Regions from separate parts of the Phyllobacterium sp. P30BS-XVII genome, predicted to be linked through region 2. Evidence: predicted binding sites of a transcription regulator. Region 2 holds the regulator's gene; the other holds the start of a gene.

Region 1 (3,417 bases), on a different contig from region 2:
GCCCGCACATGTTTCAACCAGCGCACGGGCATCGGATCGCAATGTCTTTTTCGGTTGTTTCTCAATGCTCATGGATATATGCATATACATTATATGTATCTACATGGAAATGGAAATTGAAATTTGCACGTTCGACAGTCAGATCAGCGCTGCCAGATCGGCGTTGATTGATCGCGGAGCATAGCCAGCATGAACGACTTTCAACGGAATATCCTGCACACGATTGGCAATACATCATTGCTGGCGCTGCGGAACATCGTCCCGGCAAACGGTTCGCGCATCCTGCTCAAACTTGAGAGTGAAAACCCGACCGGCAGCATGAAAGACCGCATGGCGCTTGCCATGATCGAGGCGGCGGAGGCGGATGGGCGTCTTATCGCGAATGGCTGCGTGGTCGAATACACAGGCGGCAGCACGGGCGTTTCCCTATCCCTCGTCTGTGCGGTCAAGGGATATCCGTTGCATATCGTTACGTCAGATGCCTTTGCCCGCGAAAAGCTGGATCACATGAAAATGCTCGGTGCCAGATTGCAAATCCTGCCCAGCGAAAGCGGCCGCATGACGGAAAAGCTGACCCGTGACATGATTGAAGCCGCGCGGATCATTGCGGAAGCAACTCCCGGCAGCTTCTGGACAGACCAGATGAACAACCGGGATCAGCTGACCGCATACCACGCCATGGCAGAGGAAATCTGCGCACAGGCCAACGGGCCGATTGACGGCTTTGTTCAAAGTGTCGGCACCGCCGCATCGCTGTGCGGCGTTGGCGAAGCCTTGCGCCGCCACAATGAACGCACCAGAATTATTGCGGTGGAACCGGCAGAATCCCCCGTCCTGTCAGGCGGGAAAACCGGAGCCCACAAAATCGACGGGATTGGCGCGGGCTACATTGTTCCCCTTTGGCAAAACGATATAGCCGACGGGATAGAGCAGGTATCAACGGCGGAGGCCGCCGACATGACATTACGACTGGCGCGTGAAGAGGGGCTTTTTGCGGGTACATCCACGGGAGCCAATGTCGTCGCTGCGCTGCGGCTGGCCGAGAACCTTTCCCCCGGCGCAACCATCGTTACCATTATGTGCGATACGGGAATGAAATATCTGAGCAAACACTAGAAGCAGCGCCTTAATGCAAGGTCCACCGCTTTAGTATGTCATACTCAGAAAGCCCGCGTTTGCTGTGGATCAGCGCAAACTCGCGGACAGTGAAGCGGATGGGCTCGATGGGCTGCTCAGCGATCCGCTTCGGGCTGTAGAGCAAGGTCAAATGCGGGGTGAATTCGCCAAGTCTGCCTGGCAGACCATTGCGGATAAGGCAAGAGCCAAGCACCGTATAAAGCTGTGTCAGGCCATTTCCTTCGCCGATGAGCACCAGCGGCTGATTGCGCCGTCCCTTTACTTCAAAACTTCTAAGAGACGGAAATGTGACCTCAAAGGGCGGCACGGATACCGCGTCCCCTGCCCGCTTTGCTGCAAAGACGATCGAGCTGGGCAGACGTTTGAAATCGCCCAGAGCACGCAAAGAGATGTGGTAACGTTCTGTCCCGATAAGACTGCTTCGCACCAGCTGGAAATCGTTGATAATGCCCGCGCGGCAGACGTCGACAATATCGCCCACATCGACATTTGGCATGATGCCAAAGAACAACCGTTCCTGTAAATTGGGTCGCTTGGGTCTATTGGGCCAGTTGTCGCCCAGGTTCAATTCGCCTTGCATCTGCTCACACCTCCCGAAATGCCCAGGCATGTTCGCCGAAATGCTCCGGCATGCCCGCTGAAATGCCTCCTGCATTTTCGATCGGCCACACTAGAACAAATAGTGAACAATATTCAAGAGATTTCAGAAAAAATCAGCGAGGCGCTGCCGCGTCGCGCGTGCCTCTGCGCACCATCGCAACAATTGTTTCATAGAGTTCGTCCTGCGCCTCTACCGGCGTTATTTCACCTGTCGCCGCCGCGTCCGACAAGGCTTCGGCAGCACCCAGCATTGCCCAAAGACCGGCGGTTGAAATTGTGCCCGATGCGGCGAATGGTGCGAGGAGCACCCGGCACTTTTCGATAAAGACAGTTTCATATTCGCGCTTCATTTTTTCCAGTTCAGGCGAACCGGCCAGCGCTGCGATAATGCCCGGGATCTCGCGTCCCTGAACCAGTACACAGTCCACATAGCACGATGCAATGACATCGGCCCTCTCTTTCAGGGTCGGCCCGCTTGCGGCAAGCGCGGCATCCATAGTGGTGGCCTGCCGGGTATCGAATTCCTGATAGAGTACGGCGAGCAACCCGCCCCGTGTGCCGAAATGGTCATAAACGACAGGCTTGGTGACATCGGACTGCTCGGCAAGCCGTCCGAGCGTCAGGGCTTCCGTCCCCTCCTCACGGATGATCCGCCACGCAACATCCAGAAGCTGGCGCTGCCGCTCCTCGCGCGATAGCCGGCGACGCGGCTGCGGACTGGGATCGTCGTCTCTTGTTTCAACGCTTGACATGCTTATATACCAAAAGTAACTTACCTTTAGTAGCTTACTAAAAGTATATAGCGTAAGCCACCCACCTGCAATCCTCTACAGGAGTTTCGTCATGCATGCACTCATCGTTGTTGCGCACCCCGAGCCTACCTCACTCAGCCATAGCATCGCGGCGCAGGTTGCCGAAGGTCTGTCTCTGTCCAGTCACACCTTTGAAATCGCCGATCTCTCAGCAGAAGCTTTTGATCCCAGATATTCAGCGGCCGACCTCGCAGTGCATCGTACACAGGCAACGCCGCCTGCCGATGTTGTCGCCGAACAGGCAAGGATCGACCGTGCCGATACGCTGGTGCTGGTGTTCCCCGTTTATTGGTGGTCCATGCCGGGTCTGCTCAAAGGATGGATCGACCGCGTATTTTCCAATGGCTGGGCTTTTGATTTCAGCCCGGATACCGGTTCGGCAAAAAAGCTCCATCACCTCAAAGTCCATCTCATTGGCATTGGTGGCGCTGATGAGGAGATGTATACGCGGCACAACTATCTGACTGCCATGAAGACGCAGATTGACCATGGGATATTCGATTATTGCGGCGCTCGCGTCGTAACGTCGGAACTCCTGTTTGATTCCGAGATCCGTGATACGGCGCCGTTCCTCGCAAAGGCAAGAGATATCGGACGCGATCTCTTCAACGCAGGCGGGCAAGGTGAAGCAAACAAGGCGGCATAGCTTGCGATCCGCCCCCGTCAGAGCGCGGCGATCAGTTTGCGGAGCAAAGTGTTGAGCGTTTGCTGTTCGTCTTGTGTCAGCGCCGACAGTATCCGCTCCTCATTTGCTACATGACGGCCAATCGTCTCGTCAATCACGCGTTTACCGGCATCGGTGAGTGCAATCAGTTTGCCGCGGCGGTCGCCGGGATCGGGGCGACGCTCGACAAATCCGGCACGCTCC
Region 2 (3,417 bases):
CAATATTACTATTGAATAACAAGCTATTGTGTCCGAACGCTCACATCATAAAAAGCGGGCATGTCCCTTGTTGAAACTCGGGGCTGATAACCATAGATCACAATATTGCGAGAAATTGCTCAAAGCGCTTTGAATTTTTACTCTGGTTGTGTTTATTATTTGCGGTCATATCTGCGCTGCGGACATAGCGTTCCGGTCACCGGAATGTTTGGCTGCTTTGCCTGATCGAATTGAATACTGGATTGCTGCCATGAAACTTAAGGAACTGGCCGACCAATTGGGACTCTCGCAGACAACAGTCAGTCGCGCCCTGAACGGCTATCCTGAGGTTAACAAGGCAACCCGTGAGCGCGTCAGCGAGGCCGCGCTCAAATTCGGTTACAGTGCCAATGCCAATGCGCGCCGCCTTGCCATTGGTCGCATCGGTGCTATCGGCATTTTGATGCCGCGCGATCGCAGTGAACGTTTTGGCCCGCACACAAGCGAGTTTTTCTCCGGTCTGGCCGAGCAGCTTTCACTGCATGAAATGGACCTGCTGATGAGCCCGAGCATCAACAATGATGAACTGGCAGCCTACAGGCGGCTGATTTCCAGCAAGCGCGTCGATGGCATTATCGTAACCGGCCCTACCCTGATGGATGAACGGGTTGCCATGCTCACCGAGGCGAAATTTCCCTTTGTGCTGCATGGACGCACCAATATCACAGCGCCGCATGCCTGGCTCGATATCGACAATGCCGGTGCATTCAGGCAGGCAACGTCGCATCTGCTTGATCTAGGGCACCGCCATGTCGCGATGATCGACGGTCTCAAGGGGCACACATTCTCAGAGCACCGTGAAATGGGATATCGCGAAGCGCTGGTGGAACGGGGCCTTCCCATTGATCCGCGTTTCATCGTGCATGAGCGCTTTTCCGATGAAACGGGTTTTCATGAGGCGCAGCGGCTTTTATCCTACACTCCGCATCCGACGGCTATCCTTGCCGGTTCCATGATGACGGCGCTTGGCGTCTTCCGCGCCATTCGCTCCAGGGGTTATGAATTGGGCAAGGAGGTCTCTGTCATCGCCCATGATGACGTTTTTCCCTATCTCAACGCCAGCAACATGGTCCCGGCCATGACGACAACCCGCTCCTCGATCCGCTCCGCCGGTTCGCGCATTGCTGAACTGCTGGTGCGGGTGCTGGATGGCGAGCCAGTTGAAAACATCCACGAGATATGGCCCGTCGAGCTTGTCCTGCGCCAGTCAAGCGGACCACCCATCGCTCCGCGGCGTTGAAGCGAGCGTTTAGCGATTCGGGTAATTGATGTCGTAATACTGTGATATCCGATTGGTGATCGATCAAAAAGCGCCTTCGATTCAGCCATTTTCATCACCATACAGCTAGTATTGACGCTTCGAGTACAGTCGCAACGGAATATTAAGCACTTGTAGAACAATGCTGGAACAGATAGTGTTTGTTCTGGTTTTGTTTTTCCGATTCCCTGCTAAAGGATCGCCGATGCTCACGCGTAAACAACATGAACTTCTTCTCTTCATTCATGAGCGTCTGAAGGAGACGGGTATCCCGCCATCCTTCGACGAAATGAAGGATGCGCTGGATCTGGCTTCCAAATCCGGCATTCACCGGTTGATCACTGCGCTCGAAGAACGCGGCTTCATTCGCCGGCTTGCCAACAGGGCACGCGCGCTGGAAGTCCTGCGCCTGCCGGACTCCATTGCTCCGGGGCTCAACGCCCAGAGAAAGTTCGAGCCAAGCGTCATCGAGGGCAGTCTCGGGCGCAATGTTGCACCGCCAAAGCCGCAGCCGCGCGCTTCCAACGACATGGACATGCCTGCCAATGTCAGCATTCCCGTCATGGGCCGGATCGCTGCGGGTGTGCCCATCTCCGCCATCCAGAACCAGACCCATATGCTGAGCCTTCCGCCGGATATGATCGGCAGCGGCGAGCATTACGCGCTGGAAGTTAAAGGCGACTCGATGATCGAGGCGGGTATTTTTGATGGCGATACCGTCGTCATCAAGCGCGGCGATACGGCCAATCCCGGTGAAATCATCGTGGCTCTTGTTGATGATGAAGAGGCAACCCTTAAGCGTTTCCGCCGCAAGGGAGCATCGATTGCCCTTGAAGCGGCTAATCCTGCCTATGAAACGCGGATTTTTGGACCGGATCGCGTGCAGGTACAGGGTAAACTCGTCGGACTTATCAGGCGTTATTGATCCAGACCGGCATCCCGTTCATCGCTGTTCGGGGTGCTCGCTTTTGTTTTTGGCTTATGTACACGTTCCGGCATGTTGCGTGCCGCTCTTGAGTGAACGCGGTAAGTGTTCCATGGCCGGTCTGGCGGCCCAATGGCATAGGTCAGGCTGGCTGAGATCAACCTTTGATCCAATGCTTGTTCGATCCTGGAAGCATTCATTGCTTCCCCATACCCCTGTGTGACCGGCCCCTGTGTGACCGGGTCCAAGCGGATTTCCGCGGCGCCATTCAAAGCAAGATCGTGCAATGTACCAACCAATGTGCCGGGATTGCTACAGCTGACATCCCTTCCCGCAAAGGCCAGAACGACAATATTTCCTTCACTACAGGCTGCGTCCCTGTATGCAGCTTTATCCGTATAGGCGATGATAAGCCCTCCCGGTTCGCGCGCCGTACAAAGCTTGTCCGCGCATTCAAACATTCCGTCTGTAGCTTGCGCATTGGCCTTGGCGGGTTTGATAATCTGCGCAAGCCCATAACCCTGCTGCCAATTGTTCAGGATGAATGCGCCGCCTTGCGGCCGATTGATCATCAGTATTTCGCCATTGCGCAGTCCGACCAGTCTGCCATCCTCCGATATGACAATATCCGGCGATATGGCGCGCAGCATGACGAGCGCGCCGACGGCCAATAGTGGCAGGCTGCACAGGCGCAGCCACGACGACAGGAACAAGAGGACAATCAATCCCGCACTCAGGAGCAGCAGGCTCATTTGCGGCATTGGGCCAAGATGGCCGCTGGGCGAAAGGGCCGCGACATGATTGGCAATGATGGTGAAGAGTTCAATCCCCCGCTCCATGACACGGAAGGGCAGCCAGTCCATATCGAAAGGCATGAGCAGCAACGCCAGAACGGCGAAGGGCATGACAAGGATGGATATGACAGGCAGAGCCAGTGCGTTGCCGATCAAACCAAGTGGTGCCGTATTGTTGAAATGATAGACGGCAAAGATCGCACTGGCTGAACCGGCGACCAAAGACGTCATGGCGATGCCATTGATATGATCGACGATCCTGTCCGGCAATTGCAAAAGCAAACCATTGCGGCGTTTGCGCCGGCTGTTCCCCAATGCTCTGCGTGGGGACCACCAGCCATAAAATGCGATCAGCGCTGCCGTGGCGGAGTAGGACATCTGAAAACTCGGTCCCAGAATTT

Evidence for each region. Region 2 encodes LexA, which represses DNA repair genes until DNA is damaged. Its sites were predicted from a motif close to TGTTCNNNNTGTGTTCNG; they were not measured.
Region 1: the regulator LexA is predicted to act here: its motif matches at 1,809-1,826, upstream of FHW17_RS12090 (2'-5' RNA ligase family protein).

The regions. Positions count from the first base shown of each region.
Region 1 covers NZ_JACGXO010000003.1:588,985-592,401, forward strand. The annotation lists gene FHW17_RS12080 (MarR family winged helix-turn-helix transcriptional regulator) at 1-72, opposite strand, end outside; gene FHW17_RS12085 (cysteine synthase family protein) at 190-1,116, shown strand; gene FHW17_RS12090 (2'-5' RNA ligase family protein) at 1,127-1,717, opposite strand; gene FHW17_RS12095 (helix-turn-helix domain-containing protein) at 1,851-2,489, opposite strand; gene FHW17_RS12100 (NAD(P)H-dependent oxidoreductase) at 2,581-3,195, shown strand; gene FHW17_RS12105 (MarR family transcriptional regulator) at 3,213-3,417, opposite strand, start outside.
Region 2 covers NZ_JACGXO010000006.1:195,331-198,747, forward strand. The annotation lists gene FHW17_RS17725 (substrate-binding domain-containing protein) at 251-1,279, shown strand; gene lexA (transcriptional repressor LexA) at 1,503-2,222, shown strand; gene FHW17_RS17735 (ComEC/Rec2 family competence protein) at 2,216-3,417, opposite strand, start outside.